DNA from 2 places in the Microbacterium sp. bgisy203 genome. Region 1 is predicted to be linked to the other one. Evidence: predicted binding sites of a transcription regulator. Region 1 holds the regulator's gene; the other holds the start of a gene.
What was found. Region 1 encodes HspR, which represses chaperone genes until heat shock. Its sites were predicted from a motif close to AAGTTGAGTCNNNNNGACTCAACTT; they were not measured.
Positions count from the first base shown of each region.

Region 2: the regulator HspR is predicted to act here: its motif matches at 3,992-4,016, upstream of AC3ENQ_RS06225 (Hsp20/alpha crystallin family protein).

Region 1 is NZ_JBYIPF010000007.1:111,516-119,789, reverse strand. Features, by position in the region: gene AC3ENQ_RS11505 (IclR family transcriptional regulator) at 1-12, shown strand, start outside; gene dnaK (molecular chaperone DnaK) at 241-2,109, shown strand; gene AC3ENQ_RS11495 (nucleotide exchange factor GrpE) at 2,122-2,715, shown strand; gene AC3ENQ_RS11490 (DnaJ C-terminal domain-containing protein) at 2,731-3,726, shown strand; gene AC3ENQ_RS11485 (heat shock protein transcriptional repressor HspR) at 3,729-4,172, shown strand; gene AC3ENQ_RS11480 (DUF2252 domain-containing protein) at 4,179-5,528, opposite strand; gene AC3ENQ_RS11475 (AI-2E family transporter) at 5,579-6,667, shown strand; gene AC3ENQ_RS11470 (hypothetical protein) at 6,712-7,347, opposite strand; gene AC3ENQ_RS11465 (SHOCT domain-containing protein) at 7,484-7,837, opposite strand; gene AC3ENQ_RS11460 (DUF6325 family protein) at 7,848-8,255, opposite strand.
Region 2 is NZ_JBYIPF010000003.1:77,376-85,649, forward strand. Features, by position in the region: gene AC3ENQ_RS06200 (alpha-amylase family protein) at 1-500, opposite strand, end outside; gene AC3ENQ_RS06205 (VOC family protein) at 622-987, shown strand; gene AC3ENQ_RS06210 (L-serine ammonia-lyase, iron-sulfur-dependent, subunit alpha) at 1,071-2,609, shown strand; gene AC3ENQ_RS06215 (hypothetical protein) at 2,744-3,400, opposite strand; gene AC3ENQ_RS06220 (hypothetical protein) at 3,325-3,723, opposite strand; gene AC3ENQ_RS06225 (Hsp20/alpha crystallin family protein) at 4,068-4,538, shown strand; gene AC3ENQ_RS06230 (DUF2804 domain-containing protein) at 4,854-5,963, shown strand; gene AC3ENQ_RS06235 (MarR family winged helix-turn-helix transcriptional regulator) at 5,994-6,422, opposite strand; gene AC3ENQ_RS06240 (DUF2207 family protein) at 6,520-8,274, shown strand, end outside.

The DNA.
Region 1 (8,274 bases):
CTCGAGAGCTGAACGGCACTCAGCGACAGCTGAACGACACTCTGCGACGTCACCATAAGACTTGATACTTGTCATATCAAGTTCACTTGACAGGGCTGCGGCGGCCCCGGTAATGTGGAGACATCGCGAAGTTGAGCTTTAGTGACTCAACTTTGCGAGAAGGCTTCAGAAGGACCGGCGCCCGGGGAGGGGCGCCGATCGCACAACCCAGAGCGACACGCTCAGAGCAAGGAGAAACACATGGCACGTGCAGTGGGCATCGACCTCGGAACGACGAACTCGGTCGTCTCCGTCCTCGAAGGCGGCGAGCCGAACGTCATCGCCAACGCCGAAGGATTCCGCACGACCCCCTCGGTCGTCGCATTCACCAAGGACGGCGAGGTGCTGGTCGGAGAGCCCGCCAAGCGCCAGGCCGTCACCAACGTCGACCGGACGATCACGTCGGTCAAGCGCCACATGGGCACCGACTGGAAGACGCAGCCGATCGACGGCAAGCAGTACACGCCGCAGGAGATCTCGGCGCGCATCCTGCAGAAGCTCAAGCGCGACGCGGAGCAGTATCTCGGCGACTCCGTGACGGATGCCGTCATCACGGTCCCCGCGTACTTCAACGACGCCGAGCGTCAGGCCACGAAGGAGGCCGGCGAGATCGCGGGCCTCAACGTCCTCCGCATCATCAACGAGCCCACCGCTGCCGCGCTCGCGTACGGCCTCGACAAGGGCAAGGAGGACGAGCTCATCCTCGTCTTCGACCTCGGTGGTGGAACGTTCGACGTGTCCCTGCTCGAAGTGGGCAAGGACGACGACTTCTCGACCATCCAGGTGCGCGCCACCGCCGGCGACAACCGCCTCGGCGGCGATGACTGGGACCAGCGCGTCGTCGAGTACCTGATCAAGCAGTTCAAGGACACGACGGGCGTCGACGTCTCGGGCGACAAGATCGCCCTCCAGCGCCTCAAGGAGGCCGCGGAGCAGGCGAAGAAGGAGCTGTCGTCTTCGACGAGCACCTCGATCAACCTGCCCTACCTCTCGCTCACCGAGAACGGACCCGTGTCGCTGTCGGAGACGCTCACGCGCGCCAAGTTCGAGGACCTCACCAAGGACCTCCTCGACCGCACGCGCAAGCCCTTCGCCGATGTCATCCGCGAGGCCGGCATCAAGGTCGACGACATCGACCACGTCGTCCTCGTCGGCGGCTCGACCCGCATGCCCGCGGTCTCCGAGCTCGTCAAGAGCGAGACCGGCAAGGAGCCCAACAAGGGCGTGAACCCGGACGAGGTCGTCGCCGTCGGCGCGGCCCTGCAGGCCGGTGTCCTCAAGGGCGAGCGCAAGGACGTGCTCCTGATCGACGTCACCCCGCTCTCCCTCGGCATCGAGACCAAGGGCGGCATCATGACGAAGCTCATCGAGCGCAACACGGCCATCCCGACCAAGCGCAGCGAGACCTTCACGACCGCCGACGACAACCAGCCGTCGGTCGCCATCCAGGTCTTCCAGGGCGAGCGCGAGTTCACCCGCGACAACAAGCCGCTCGGAACGTTCGAGCTCACCGGCATCGCGCCGGCGCCCCGGGGCATCCCGCAGGTCGAGGTCACCTTCGACATCGACGCCAACGGCATCGTGCACGTGTCCGCGAAGGACAAGGGCACGGGCAAGGAGCAGTCGATGACGATCACCGGCGGCTCGAGCCTCCCCAAGGAGGACATCGACCGCATGGTGCGCGAGGCCGAGGAGCACGCCGCCGAGGACAAGCAGCGCCGCGAGTCGGCCGAGGTCCGCAACCAGGCCGAGACCCTCTCGTACTCGATCGAGAAGCTCATCAAGGACAACGAGGACAAGCTCCCCACCGAGGTCAAGGACTCCGTCCAGGCCGACGTCGACGCGCTGAAGACCGCGCTCGCCGGGGATGACGAGGCTGCCGTGAAGACGGCCTTCGACAAGCTGAACGCCTCGCAGTCGCAGCTGGGCGAGGCGATCTACGCCGCGTCGCAGGCGGCCGGTGAGCCGGCCGACCCGAACGTCGGTCAGCCCGGCGACGGCGAGACGCCCAACCCCGAAGAGGACGTCATCGACGCCGAGGTCGTCGACGACGAGGACGAGAAGAAGTAAGAGAGCCGAGACATGACGAAGGACTTCGAAGAGCCGATCGACGAAGTCCCCGGCGATGAGGGGTCGGATGCCGCGGCATCCGACCCCCAGTCGCAGGGAGACGAGACCACCGACGACGAGCTGACGGTCGACGACATCCTCGACACGGCGCAGTCCGACGAGGCGGCCGTCGCCGAGGCATCCGACGAGGACAAGGACCTGCTCCTCGACCTCAAGCGCCTGCAGGCGGAGTACGCCAACTACCGCCGGCGCACCGAGGAGCAGCGCGAGGTGGAGATCGCCCGTGCGAAGGGATCGGTCGCCAAGGGCCTCCTGCCCGTCCTCGACGATCTCGATCGCGCCGAGAAGCACGGTGACCTCGCCGAGGGGTCGCCCCTCGCGGTGATCGCCGAGAAGCTCCGCGGCATCGTCTCGCGTCTGGGCGTCGAGACGTACGGCGTCGCGGGCGAGGTGTTCGACCCGCAACAGCACGAGGCGATCTTCTACGCCCCCAACCCCGGCGGCGTGGAGGACGGCACGATCCTCGACGTCGTCGAGGTCGGCTACCGTCTCGGCACCATCGAGCTGCGACCGGCGAAGGTCGTCGTCGCCGGTTCGGCCGACTGACCGGAGGGGGTGTCCATGGCCAGTCAAGACTGGTTCGACAAGGACTTCTACAAGGTCCTCGGCGTCTCGAAGGACGTCTCCGAGGCCGATCTGAAGAAGACCTATCGCAAGCTCGCCCGCAAGTACCACCCCGACTCGACGCAGGGAGACCCCGCCGCCGAGGCGAAGTTCAAGGAGATCAGCGAGGCGTACGCGATCCTCTCCGACAAGGATCAGCGTGAGGAGTACGACCAGATCCGCGCGATGGGTGCGGGTGGTGCGCGCTTCCAGGCGCCGGGCGCCGGCGGGGCGGGCGGGTTCGAGGACGTCTTCAGCCGGTTCGGTCAGTCGCGCGGCGGCTCGTACCAGCAGGCGGACTTCGACGACCTGTTCTCGATGTTCGGCCAGGCCTCCGGCGGCGGCTTCGGATCAGGACGGTTCGGCCAGTCCTCGGGCGGATTCCGCGGCTACGGCGGCCCCCACAAGGGTGCCGACGTCACGGCGCGGACGACGCTCGACTTCCAGACCGCGGTCAAGGGCGAGACGATCACCCTCGCAGGGGAGGACGGAAAGCCGTTCAAGGTCAAGATCCCCGCGGGGGTCGCCGACGGCCAGAAGATCCGTCTGCGCGGCCGCGGCCGTCCGTCGCCGGACGGCGGCGAGTCGGGCGACATCGTCGTGCAGGTCACGGTGCGCCCGCATCCGGTGTTCACGCGTGACGGGCTGAACCTTCGCGTGACGGTCCCCGTGACCTTCACCGAGGCGGCGCTCGGCGCGACGATCGAGGTGCCGACGCTCGGCGGCGATTCCGTGAAGCTCCGCGTCGCGCCCGGCACTCCGTCGGGGCGCGTACTGCGCGTCAAGGGGCGCGGCGTGTCGACCTCGAAGGGGACGGGCGACCTCCTGGCCGAAGTGCAGGTGGCGGTGCCTTCGCACCTCGATGACAAGGCGCGAGAGGCGCTGGAGCGCTTCCAGGAGCTCGAGCCGAAGGAGAACCCGCGGGCCGACCTGCTCAGCAAGGCACGAGAGTGATCATGGCCGAGCGAGAACCCTACGAGGACCCGGACGAGGAGGCCCCGATCTTCGCGATCGCGGTCGCCGCCGAGCTCGCCGGCATGCACCCGCAGACGCTGCGTCAGTACGACCGACTCGGTCTCGTCGTGCCGGCCCGCACGCAGGGCGGCTCGCGGCGCTACTCCCTGCGGCACGTGCAGCAGCTGCGCGAGGTCGCGGCGCTGTCAGCCGAGGGCATGAGCCTCGCGGCGATCGCGCGCGTCATCGAGCTGGAGAACACGGTGCGGGGGCTCCGCCGCCAGGTGCGCGAGCTCGAGGGCCGCCTGCAGGTCGAGGCCGACCGGCGCTCCCGGGTGTTCGCGGCCGCGGCATCCGGCTCGGTCGTCACGCTCCGTCAGGGCACGCGTGTGCGCCGCGAGACGGACCTCGTGCTCTGGCATCCGCACCTCGGATCCGGACAGTAGCGAGATCTACGCCCTCGCCGCGAGGAAGGCCTCGTAGTCGGCGCGGGACACCTCCGCGTAGGCGTACGCCCAGTCGAGGAGGGCCTGCGTGATCACACGCGCGTTGCCGATGTACCCCGCCACGAGCGACGCCGTCGGGGATTGGGCGTGCGCGCGGGCGAGAACCGCGGCGCAGGCGCGCGCGTACAGGACGAACGACGCGTCGTCGAGGGCTTCGGCATCGATCCCGCCCTTCATGTCGCGGAACTGCCGCACGTAGTAGTCGTGAGCGGGCCCGCGGAAGTGGCCGAGGAACGGGTCGGACACTCCCTGCAGAATGCGTTGCAGCGCCACCACACGACCTCCCTCCCCTTCGTTCGCGATGAGTTCGTCGATCTCCGACGGCTGGGCGCAGCCCCCGTACTCGATGAGGACGCTGCGGCCCGCCTCCTTCGTCTGCATGAGGAGCGCGTGACCGTCACCGTCGACGAGGACGCTCACGTAGCAGCGGGTCCCGACGCTTCCGACCCCCACCACCCGTCGCACGGTGTCGGAGGCGACGTAGTGGCGGAGCAGAAGCCGGATGTCCGAGCGCGTCGTCAGAAGATACTTCTCGAGCGCCCCCGTGATCTCGCGCGTCGCCGCGTCGTCGATGTGCGTCATCGTCGGGGGCTGCTCCACGAATCGCCGCAGGCCGTCCTCGCCGCGCGTGGTGAGCTTGCGCGTCGCGCGCTCGGACGTCCTCTCCTCGGCGTCGGCGATCGCGTCGCGCAGCACGCGACGCGCCGACGAGCTGCCGTCACCGAGCCCGCCGGCCGCATCGAAGTGCTGGTAGTACCGGCCCACCGGCGACGACGCGCGGCTCTCACGCAGCGCGTGCGCGTACTGGTGCACCGCCCCTTCGGCCGCGGTGCGCGTCACCGCGCCGTCGCGCCCGCTCGCCTGGGCGGCGATCACGATGCTCGCGACGAGCCGCTTCACATCCCATTCCCACGGCGCCCATGCGGCCTCGTCGAAGTCGTTCAGGTCGAACACCAGCGTCCGCTGCGGCGATGCGTAGAAGCCGAAGTTGGACACGTGCGCGTCGCCGCACGATGCGACGAGGATGCCGCTGGAGGGCCCCGCCGCCAGGTCGGCGGCCATGAGTGCGGCGGTTCCCCGATAGAACGTGAACGGGCTCGCCGACATCCGCTCGGTGCGCAGCGGCACGAGCTCGGCCACGCGCGACGCGTTCTGCGCGTCGAGGATCGACAGGGGATCCCGACCCGTCGTCACGAGGTTCGCGATCGAGCGGCGCGGCGTCGCGCGGCGGCGGTCGCGACCCTGCGCCGCGAGGTCGGCGGTCGAGAGAGGTGCAGACAGCGGAACGGAGGCCATGCGCCCATGATGGCACCGCCCCGGCGGCGCACACCGGGTAGCGTTTCCGCATGACGCGCGCCACGACCACGACAGCTCCGGCCTCCCGCGCGCTCTCGCCCACGCTGTCGGCGCTGCTCGGCCTCGCGGCGGCGGTGCTGGTGCTCGCGGGCGTCTACCTCGCTCGCGAGATCATCGGCCCGCTCGCACTCGCCGCCGTCATCGTCATCATCTGCGAGCCCGTGCGTCGACCGCTCGAGCGGCGCGGGTGGCCGCGCTGGGCGGCGACGACCGCGGTGATCGCGGTCGCCTACCTCGTGCTCGCCGCGATGGCGGCGATGCTCGCCTACTCCGGCACGGCGTTCGTGGGCCTCGTCCGTGACTCCGCCGACGATCTGCGCGCCACCGCCGACCAGCTGGTCGCGTGGCTCGGGAGCCTGGGGCTGCAGGACCAGGCATCCGACGCCGCCGCCTCCCTGCTCGACCCGGCGACGCTCGTCAGCTTCGCGACGTCCCTCGGCAGCAGTGCGCTCGGCGTCGTCACGGCGTTCTTCTTCGTGCTCGCCTACGTCATCTTCATGGCCGTCGACGATGCGCGGTACACCCGCGCCGAGGAGCGCTTCGGCGCCCGAGTCACCCCGTTCGTCCGCCGCGCCGAGAGCTACAACCGGTCGGTCCGCCGCTACTACGTCGTCAACGCGAGCTTCGGACTCGTCGTCGCCGTCATCGATGGCCTGGCGCTGTGGGCGCTCGGCATCCCGGTGCCGGTCGTCTGGGCGATCCTCGCGTTCGTCACGAACTTCATCCCCAACATCGGGTTCATCCTGGGTCTCGTGCCGCCGGCCCTGCTCGCCCTCGTCGTCGGCGGCTGGCCGCTCATGCTCGTCGTCATCGGCATCTATTGCGTCGTGAACGTCACGCTGCAGGTGATGATCCAGCCGAAGTTCGTGAGCGACGCCGTCGACCTGACCCTCACGCTGAGCTTCTTCTCGGTCGTGTTCTGGACGTTCATCATCGGTCCGCTGGGCGCGCTGCTGTCGATCCCCCTGACGCTGCTCGTCCGCGAGCTGCTCTTCGGCGGCGACCCGAAGGCGTGGTTCGCGCGCTGGCTCTCGGGCGACGACGACGCCGCGCCGCCGCGCGAGGTCGGGACCGCCTGACCGCTGAGGCGCGCGCTGGCGCGGGATTCAGCTCGGGTCCCGGTTCAGCTCGGGTCGAGTCGCAGCACGGTCGGCGACTCGCCCACCGCCACGTCGTCGACGATCCGGAGCGTGCGTGCCAGGTCATCGAGCGCGCGCTCGACCGTGCCGAAGCGCTCGCGGTCGCCGCCGATGGCGGTGAGGGTCACGAACGCCGAACCGGCATCCCACGTGTACGTCACGTACGGCGGGACGGATGCCGCGGCGCCCGGTCCCGTGCCCGCCGCCGTCCCCCCGCCGCTCGCGCGCGGCACCGGGACGGCAAGCTTCTCACCGACGCCGAGGTAGGGCGAGCGGAAGTCCTCGGTGTCGTCGTACTCGATCGGCATCATGGCGCGCGCCGTCCGCAGCTGCGACGTCGCCTGCTGGATCTGCGCGAGCGCCACGACGAGCTCAGGGTCGTCCTTCCACGTCCAGACGAGCACGCGCCCGTCGGCCTGACGCAGCAGGAGCGGCGCCGCCTGGCTCGCCGCCCACGCGGCGAAACCGGTGCCCGCGCGCGGCGCCGCGCCCATCGCGGCGTTCGCCTGCGCGAAGAGCATGCCGATCGCGCGCTTGCGGCGTCGCCGCCCGCGCAACCCCAGCGACCCGGTGACGGGCACCCAGAGGGCGGGGTCGGCGTCGGCGTGCAGGCGCATCATCGTCCCAGCGTAGGCGGCGCGGACGCCGACGGCATCCGCCGCTCGGGTTGCCGCGTTCGGTCGGAACGCGTCGCCCCGACCGACGGATCTCGGCACCTCGACGGCGCCCCGCACCCCGCGCCCCGTGCCCCGCGCGTCAGGCGAGGAGCTTCGCCTTCGCCGCCGCGAACTCGGCGTCGTCGAGCACCCCGGCATCCTTCAGCGCCGCGAGCTTCTGCAGTTCGGCGACCACGTCGACGACGGGTGCGGCGGCCGCGGGCGCGGATGCCGCCGCGGGAGCTGCAGCCGGTGCGGCCGCCATCTGCTGCGCGACGGCGGCCTGCGCGGCGGCCTCCACCTGCGCCTTCTGCTGGGCCGCCTGGTAGAGCTGCGCCTGCGTCGCGGTGTGGTGCTTCTCGGCGGCGCGGGCGTTGACGGCGTTCGCCGTTCCCGCGACGACCGCGGTGCGTGCGGCCAGGCCGATGAGGCCCGGGCGTCCGTTCCTTCTCATGGTGTCCCCCTCAGTCCTCCTCGTCGACGGCGTCGACGAGGGCGTTCACGACGGGAGCGGGGATCCGCTCCACGCTCAGCACCTCTCCGCCCGCGGCGGCGAGGTGACCCGACAGGACGCGCGCCCAGGTGAGTTCCAGCACCACGACGGCGGCGACCGTTTCGGGATCGAGCAGCTCGGCGAGCTCCTCGATGTCTTCGTCGCCCGCCATTCCGGGCGAGTGGAGCTCGAGCTCGCCGTCGTACTCGGCGGTCGTGTACGACCCGTCGGCGGCGGTCCGGACGATCACGAAGTCGAGCACCCGCACGGTCCCCGACGCGACGTCGTCGGCGAGCGCTTCGAGCACCGCCGCGGGCGGCCCGTCGTCCGGAAGGGTGACGAGGTAGAACTCGACGGGTCCGTACTCGAAGGCGCTCATGGCGTTCCTCTCGGTGGTG
Region 2 (8,274 bases), on a different contig from region 1:
TCGGACAGCTGCGCCATCGTGCCGAGGCTCGGGTCGACCCGGTGGTAGCTCGACACCGCGTAGCCGCCGTCGTTCTCGCCCGCCGGGTGGCTCGTCTCCGCCTCGAACAGCGGCATGAGGTGAAGGTAGGTGAGGCCGAGCTCCCGGAAGTACGGGATCTGGTCCCGGATGCCGGCGAGGTTCCCCGCGAAGCGGTCGACGTAGCAGACACCGGCGAGCATCCGCTCCGACTGGAACCAGTCCGGGTCGGCGGCGCGCTGGGCGTCGCGAACCTTGAGGTCGAGCGGGCGGGCGTTCCACGAGGCGGATGCCGCGGCGATCGTCGCGGCGAGCTGCTCCTGCCCGTCGTTGCGCCCGCCGTAGAGCGCGGCGAACAGGTCGTGCAGCCGCGGGAACTGCTCGTCGAATCGCGCGAGGAACGCGTCATCGAGCCTCCCGGCATCCTCTGCTGCGGCCAGCGCAGCGCTTCGGTCGGCATCGATCGTGCTCAGCGCGGTCATCGGTCGCCTCACCCCCTGATGCCCCAGCCTACGGGCGGGCTACGCTGGCGGCATCCCCGCGCCGCCGCGCGCACGTCCGCCTGCGTGCTCCGTGGGCGCGCCTGCTACCGGAAGGCTCCCCGTGGACCTCGTTCAGATCGCCCAGCACGCCGATGACCTCGACCGTGCCGCCGACTTCTACACGATGCTCCTCGAGCGTCCGCCACTCGCGCGCTTCGACGAGCCGAGGCTCCTCTTCTTCGACCTCGACGGTGCGCGGCTGCTGCTGGATGCCGCGGCTCCGAGCGCCCTCGTCTACCTGCGCGTCGACAACGTCCACGAGACGCTCGAGCGTCTTGCCGGGCTCGTCGACGTGGTCGCCGCGCCGCACGTCATCTTCGTGCACGAGGACGACACGCTCGGCCCGGTGGGCACCGAGGAGTGGCAGGCGTTCATCCGCGACAGCGAGGGGAACACGGTCGGGCTCGTCGCCTTCCAGCGCGCCTGACGCGGTCGGTTGCAGCCGGTCACGGCCCCGCGCGGACGGCTGCGGTGCGGACGGCTGCGGTGCGCGCGGCGTAGGCTCGCAGGGTGAGTGCGTACGTCTCGGCGTTCGAGCTGTTCTCCATCGGCGTAGGACCCTCGAGCTCCCACACGGTCGGCCCGCTGCGGGCGGGTCGCGATTTCGCGCGACGCATCGCCGACCTGCCCGGTCTCGCGCGCGTGACCTGCGACCTCTGCGGATCGCTCGGCGCGACGGGGATCGGCCACGGCACCCCCGACGCCGTCGTCGCCGGCCTCCAAGGGCACGAACCCGAGACCGTCGACCCCGCCGACGTCCGCGGTGCGTGGACGAGGTGGACCGACGGCGCACCGCTCGTCGTCGACGGCCGGACGCCCGTGCCCTTCGCGCAGAGCGACGTCGCCTTCGCGCCGCGGACGCGTCTGCCGGGGCACCCGAATGCGATGACGCTCCGCGCGTTCGACGCCGCGGGCGCCGAGCTCGCCGAGCAGACCTACTACTCGATCGGCGGCGGGTTCATCCGGCGGGAGGGCGAGCCCCCGGCCGTCGATGCGGTCGCCTACCCGCTGCCGTTCGCCTCGGCTGCCGAGCTGCTCGCGCTGTGCGACGAGCAGCACCTCACGATCGCCGAGGCCGCGCGCCGCAACGAAGAGGCGTTGCGGAGTGAGAGCGAGGTCGCCGCCGGGCTCGACGCGATCTGGGATGCCATGACCGCGTGCGTCGAGGCGGGCCTTGCGACCGGAGGCGAGCTTCCCGGCATCCTGCGCGTGAAGCGTCGTGCGAACGATATCCGCCTGCAGCTCGAGCGCGCCGAGGCCGAGTCGGGGCGCGAGCTCCCCGGCGAATGGCTGGGCGCGTTCGCGCTCGCCGTCAACGAGGAGAACGCATCCGGCGGCCGAGTCGTCACCGCTCCGACGAACGGGGCGGCGGGCATCGTGCCGGCGGTCGCGATGTATTGGTGGCGGTTCCTCGCCGACTCGGGCCTCGGGTCCTCGACCGCCGTCACGCCCTACGGCGAGCTCGTCGGGTCGGCGCTGCTCGGCCTGCATGGCGCGGACGAGGCGGCTGACGCGGGCGCGGGTGCTTCGGGTTCGGCCGGCGACGCCCCGAGCGCGGATGCCGTGAAGGCGCGCGCCGACGCGGCATCCGTCGCCGAGGCGAACCGACGTCGCGGCATCCGCCGCTTCCTGCTCACCGCGACGGCGCTCGGGTCTCTCTTCAAGGCGAACGCGTCGATCTCGGGCGCCGAGGGCGGGTGCCAGGCCGAGGTCGGGTCGGCGTGCGCCATGGCCGCCGGCGGGCTCACCGCCGTGATGGGAGGCACGAACCGGCAGATCGAGAACGCCGCCGAGATCGCGATGGAGCACCACCTCGGCCTCACCTGCGACCCCGTCGGCGGCCTCGTGCAGATCCCCTGCATCGAGCGGAACGCGATCGCCGCCTCGACCGCCGTGACCGCGGCGCGCCTGGCCCTCCGCGGCGACGGCGAGCACTTCGTGAGCCTCGATCAGGTGGTCGAGACGATGCGCCAGACCGGCATCGACATGTCGCACAAATACAAGGAGACGAGCGAGGGCGGTCTCGCGGTCAACGTCATCGAGTGCTGACCCGCGCCGCGCCGCCGCCAGGATTTCGTCGGCGCAGATCGCGCTCATCGGTCAGGGTGAGGACGAATCACGCCGACATTCTCCAGGATGCCGACGATTCGCGCCGACGAACTCCCGCGGACTCCCCCGCCAGGTCACCCCTGCCACCCGTGTCGGCGCAGAGCGCTTGCGACGACGTCGGGTGCGGTGCCGCCGCGCACGCGCGCTCCCGTGAGCCGCGTGACGTCCCACCCCTCGCCCGTGAACGCGGCGATGCGATCGATGTCGCGATTCCACTGTCGTCGACTCGTGCGGTGGTGGTCCCCCTCGACCTCGACGATCACGCCATAGCGCGGATACACGCTATCGGCGATGCCGAGGAGCCGACCGCCCACGTCGCGGATCTCGACATCGAGCTCCATCGGGGGGAGCCCGGTGGCCTCGGCATCCAGCCGGTACTCGGTCTCGAGTCGCGAGCTGCTGCCGACCCTGACCCGATCGAGCGCTCCCAAGAGGTGCGACCGATTCCGCCGTCCCGGTTCGATCGCCGCCGCGTGTAGCATCTCGATCGTCGTCAGCTGGGCTGAGGGCACCGGCGTGCCTCGGTCGTCGCGGGGCACACGCACGAGGTGATCGCCGACGACGACGAGCCAGCGCTCGCCGCACTCGCCACCGAGCATCGCCCAGGTCGTCGCGGGGCTCGACACGCGCAGCCCGCCGAGATCGACGGTGGAGATCAGGTGCGGGCGCAGCGCGTGAGATCGGATGCCGCAGCCCGCGGTGCCCGGACCGGATGCGGTGTCGCCACGCACAGATCGCCGTCGGGGTCGAAGTCGTCGGGCAGAGGCGCACCCCAGAGCGCCGCGGCGGTCCAGCCCGCGAAGATCGCGTGCGGACTGAGGGTGGGAGCGACGGCGACCGCCCGCCTCCGCACCCGCTCGCGCCGACGGCGATCGAGCGTGAGCGGACCGTCGTCGGTCTCGTCGGCGGGCGCCGGGCGCATGCGCACGCCGTGGAACGGGCGCTCGAGGTCCCGACCTCGAAGGCGCCCGGGCGTCACGCCCGCGGCGAGGGCTTCGGCGTGGGTGAATGAGGTCCCGAGGCTGAGGGGGAGTGGTTGCGGCGGTCGAGGCATCCCCACACCCTGCTCGCCCGCGACGCCGTGTGACGTCCTGCATCGCGAATCTGTGGAGGGATGGCGCACATCGCTTCTTGGGGAGGAGTCGATGGGCGGCACGCGAACGTCGGCACAGATCGCGCTCATGTTCCAGGATGCCGACGATTCGCGCCGACGAAACCGCAGGAGACGACGATCCGCGCCCACGAATTGCGACCCCGCCACCCGCATCGTTCGCCGTGCGAGAACGGCTGGCACTCGCCCCCCGAGAGTGCTAATCTGAGAGCACTTGAGCCGCAAAGGCTCAACTTTGAGACCACCGGTCCGGCGCCCGCCGGGCCACCAGAACAAGGGAGAGAACAATGGCCACGTATGACCCGTTCCGTGACCTCGACCGCCTCGCGTCGGGCCTCTTCGACACGCGCCGCGGCCCGCGCCGGATGCCGATGGACCTGTACCGTGACGGCGACCACTACGTCCTGAGCGCCGACCTTCCGGGCATCGACCCGGGTTCGGTCGACATCGACGTGGACGGCCAGCTGCTCACGATCCGCGCCGAGCGCACGCTGCCCGAGGGCGACGGCGTCAAGTGGATCACCCGCGAGCGTGAGGCGGCGAGCTTCCTGCGCCAGCTGAACCTCGGCCAGGGCATCGACACCGAGAACATCGCCGCGACATACAGCAACGGCGTCCTCACCGTCACGATCCCCGTGAGCGAGAAGGCCAAGCCCCGCAAGGTGCAGGTCGTCGCCGACGGCGCGGCGTCCACCCCGGCGCACGAGACCATCCAGGCCCACGAGTCCGACCAGGCGCCCCAGCCCGTCGACCAGTGACCTGGACCAGTGATCGACCACTGAAGAGCGCCTGAGCCCCGCGGCTCACGCCCCCCGAACCGCCCCGCGTCCGCACGGAGCGGGGCGGTTCTGGGTGCCACCGCGAGGGGTTTCGTCGGCGCAGATCGCCCCCACTGCGCCTGATGGGCGCGATCTGCGCCGACGTTCTCCGCGGTGAGGACGATCTGCGCCGACACTTGCGCGAGCGTGCGCGTGCGCGTGTGCGCGCGCGGGTGCCAGGAGCACACAGGCGATCGATAGAATCGGATCACCCGCCGCCCGCCCGAGGCGCGCAGGACGTCGACGAGGATGCCGATGACCACCGAGCCTGTCCCGAAACCCACCCCGCCCGCGGCCGGCGAACGCCCCGCCCCGCCCACGGCTGATGAACGCCCCGAGCGGGAACTCACCGAACCGGTCGCTCTCACGCTCCCGAACGGATCGCTCAACGATGCCGCGATCGGCTGGGCGCGTCGCCCGCTCGTCGACACGTCGGGCATCGCGGCGCGGCACGGCGTGCGCGTCCCCGGCTGGGGGCGCAACAAGCGGTGGGAGTACTGGAACGTCATCACACCGACTCACATCGCGGCGCTCACGATCTCCTCCCTCGACTATGCCGCCGTCCACGAGGTGTGGATCTTCGAGCGCGCGACCGGCCGCTCGTGGGGCCGGAACGCGACGGTCATCCCCGCCCGCGACGTCACCCTCCCACCCTCGCTCGGTGATGGCATCGCCCTCGCGCACGCGAAAGACCTCGCGGTCAGCGTCACACCCGCGGACGACGGGCGGGTATGGCGGCTGCACGCCGTCATGCCGGATGCCTCGTTCGATGTCACCGTGACCCGCCCCGAACGTCACGACCTGCTCGCCGTCGTCGTCCCCTGGACGAACCGGCTCTTCCAGTACACCGTGAAGGACGTTGCGCTCCCGGCATCGGGTGTGATCGTGACCGACGGCGTTTCGCACGACGTCGGGCCGGGCTCGTGGGCCGTGCTCGACCACGGGCGGGGGCGCTGGCCGTACGACGTCGCGTGGAACTGGGGCGCCGGGTCGGGCGCCCTCGCCGACGGGCGGAGCATCGGCATCCAACTCGGCGGACGGTGGACCGACGGCACCGGCTCGACGGAGAACGGCGTCCTCGTCGGCGGAACGATGCACAAGATCTCCGTGCCGGTGCGGTGGGAATACGACCTCGCTGCGCCGCTTCGGCCCTGGCGCATCACCGGCGGCGGGCTCGACGCCGTCTTCACGCCCTTCTTCGACAAGACGTCGCGGACGAACCTCGGCATCCTCTCCTCGCGCACCGATCAGTGTTTCGGTCAGTGGTCGGGCACGTTCTCGTGGACGGATGCCGCGGGTGCCGCGCGGTCCGTGTCATTCGAGGGCATCGCGGGTTTCGCGGAAGACGTGCACAACCGCTGGTGACAGCGTGTGCGGACGGAAGCCGAGGGAGCGTCAGACCCCGCGAAGCTTCGCCGTCAGAGCCTCGAGCTGGGTCAGCTCGTCGTCGGTGAGCACCGACATGCGGTCGGCGATCGACCGGCCGTGCGTCGTGGCGAGCTTGCGGAAGGCGACGAGCCCCTCGTCGGTCGCGCGGACGATCGCGCCGCGCCCGTCGTGGGGATCGGGGCACTTGCTGAGGAGCCCCCGCGCGACCATCCGGTCGACGAGGCGCGAGACGCTCGGCTGACTGATGAGCATGTTCGCCGTGACATCGCGCAGGCGCGCCGCGTGGTCGTCGCTCCGGGCGACAGTCAGGAGCACGTCGTACTCGGCCTGGGAGAGCTCACCGCCGGTGAAGTCGTCGCTCAGCTCCGCGAAGACCTCGTGCTGCGCGCGGAACAGGTTCTCCCAGGCGGCGACGGCGAGGCGGCGATCGGTCATCGCTCCACTGTAATGCGCGCTCGCGCATGCCCGGCGTCGGCCCGGCGTCGGCCCCGGCGGCGGGACCGCCCTTCACCGTCGCGCATAGTCTGAAGGCATGCTCCGCGTGCGCGTCATCACCCTCCTCGCCGCCGTCGACGCCGCACTCGCCCTCACGACGGGTGCCGCCGCGGCGGCCGCTCCGGCGCTCGAGGCGTCGGCTTCGGAGCCGGGCCTCTCCGCCGTTCCCGGCGACGTCGACGACCTCACATTCGATTCGTTCGACGCGGACTACGTGCTCACCCGCGCCGATGATCGCACGAGCCGGCTGCGGGTCGTGGAGACGATCGTCGCGGTGTTCCCCGACAGCGACCAGAACCGCGGCATCCGCCGATCGATGCCCGACACCTACAACGGCCAGCCGCTCGAGCCGGTGCTCGTGTCGATCACCGACGAGAACGGAGCGCCCCGCCCGGCCGACGTCGAAGACGTCGACGACGAGTTCTCCGTCGTCTCGCGGGCGGACGACTATCTGCACGGCAGACAGACCTACGTGATCACCTACACGCTCGAGAACGTCACGTGGGACTTCCCCGACACGGGGCTGGAGTTCTACTGGAACGTCAACGGCACCCGATGGGGCGAGCCGTTCGGTCGTGTCACCGCGCGGCTGCACCTCGATGCCGATCTTGCGCCATCGCTCACCGGGAATCAGGCGTGCTATCGCGGTGAGTACGGGCTGACGGATGCCTGCGACGACATCTCGCGGGCGCCCTCCGGAGACGGAGGCGCCACGATCACGGCGACGGCTGCGGGCGTCGCACCCTACGAGACGCTCACGTTCGCGGTGGGCTTCGCGCCGGGGACGTTCGCGATGTACGACACGTCGCTTCTCGCGTCGCCTGCCGGTTGGCTGCAGGTTCTGGCGCTCGTGGGGACGTTCGCGGCGGGAGCATTCGGCTTCCGCGCGTGGTGGAAGGCGAGCGCCGGCGGCAGAGGGCGTCGCACCATCGTCGCGCAGTACGAGCCGCCGGCATCCCTCGATGCGCTGGAGAGCGCGGTGCTGATCCGTCGGCGGAAGAAGGGAATCACAGCCGAGGTCCTCGAACAGGCGGTGGCGGGGTCGATCCGGATCGTCGAGTCGACGAAGAAGACATGGCGCGGAAAGCCCCAGCTCGTCGCCGAACTCGTCGACTTCTCGCTCGCGGACGAGAACGCGCGCCCTCTGCTCACGGGGATCTTCCACGGGCGCAAACCCGGGTCGCGCTACACCTTCGGCGTGAGGAATCAGGGGGCCGCGCGAGCGGCACAGAGGGCGCTCAACAGCGCCGAAAGCGAGATTCTCACCCGCGGATTGCGGCGGAAGATTCCGACCGCCGCGCGCGCGTGGCCCATCGCGGTCGCCTCCGTCATGGTCGTCGCGGTGTGGTTCTTCGGAATCGGCGCCATCGCGGACCACGCGAACTGGGTTGCGCCCGTCATCCTCATGGCGGTCTCCGTCGTCGCGCTGGTGGCGATCCTCGTGCTCCTCGCGCTTCGGCCCCTCACAGCGCGCGGCGCGCGCTTTCGCGATCACTTGCGGGGTATGGAGCAGTTCATCGCGTGGGCAGAGGCAGACCGCATCCGCATGCTGCAATCGCCCGAGGGCGCCGAGCGCGTCGCCATCGACGTCGACGACCCGCGGCAGAAGCTCGCCGTGTACGAGAGGCTCCTGCCCTACGCCGTCATCTTCGGGCAGGAGAAGCAGTGGGCTCGTGAGCTCACCGCGCTCTATCCCGGCGCGGGCGAGCGGGAGCCGCACTGGTACGCGGGGAGCGGGCCGCTCGACGCGACGGTGCTGGCCGCCGGACTTCGCTCGCTGACGATCGCGGCG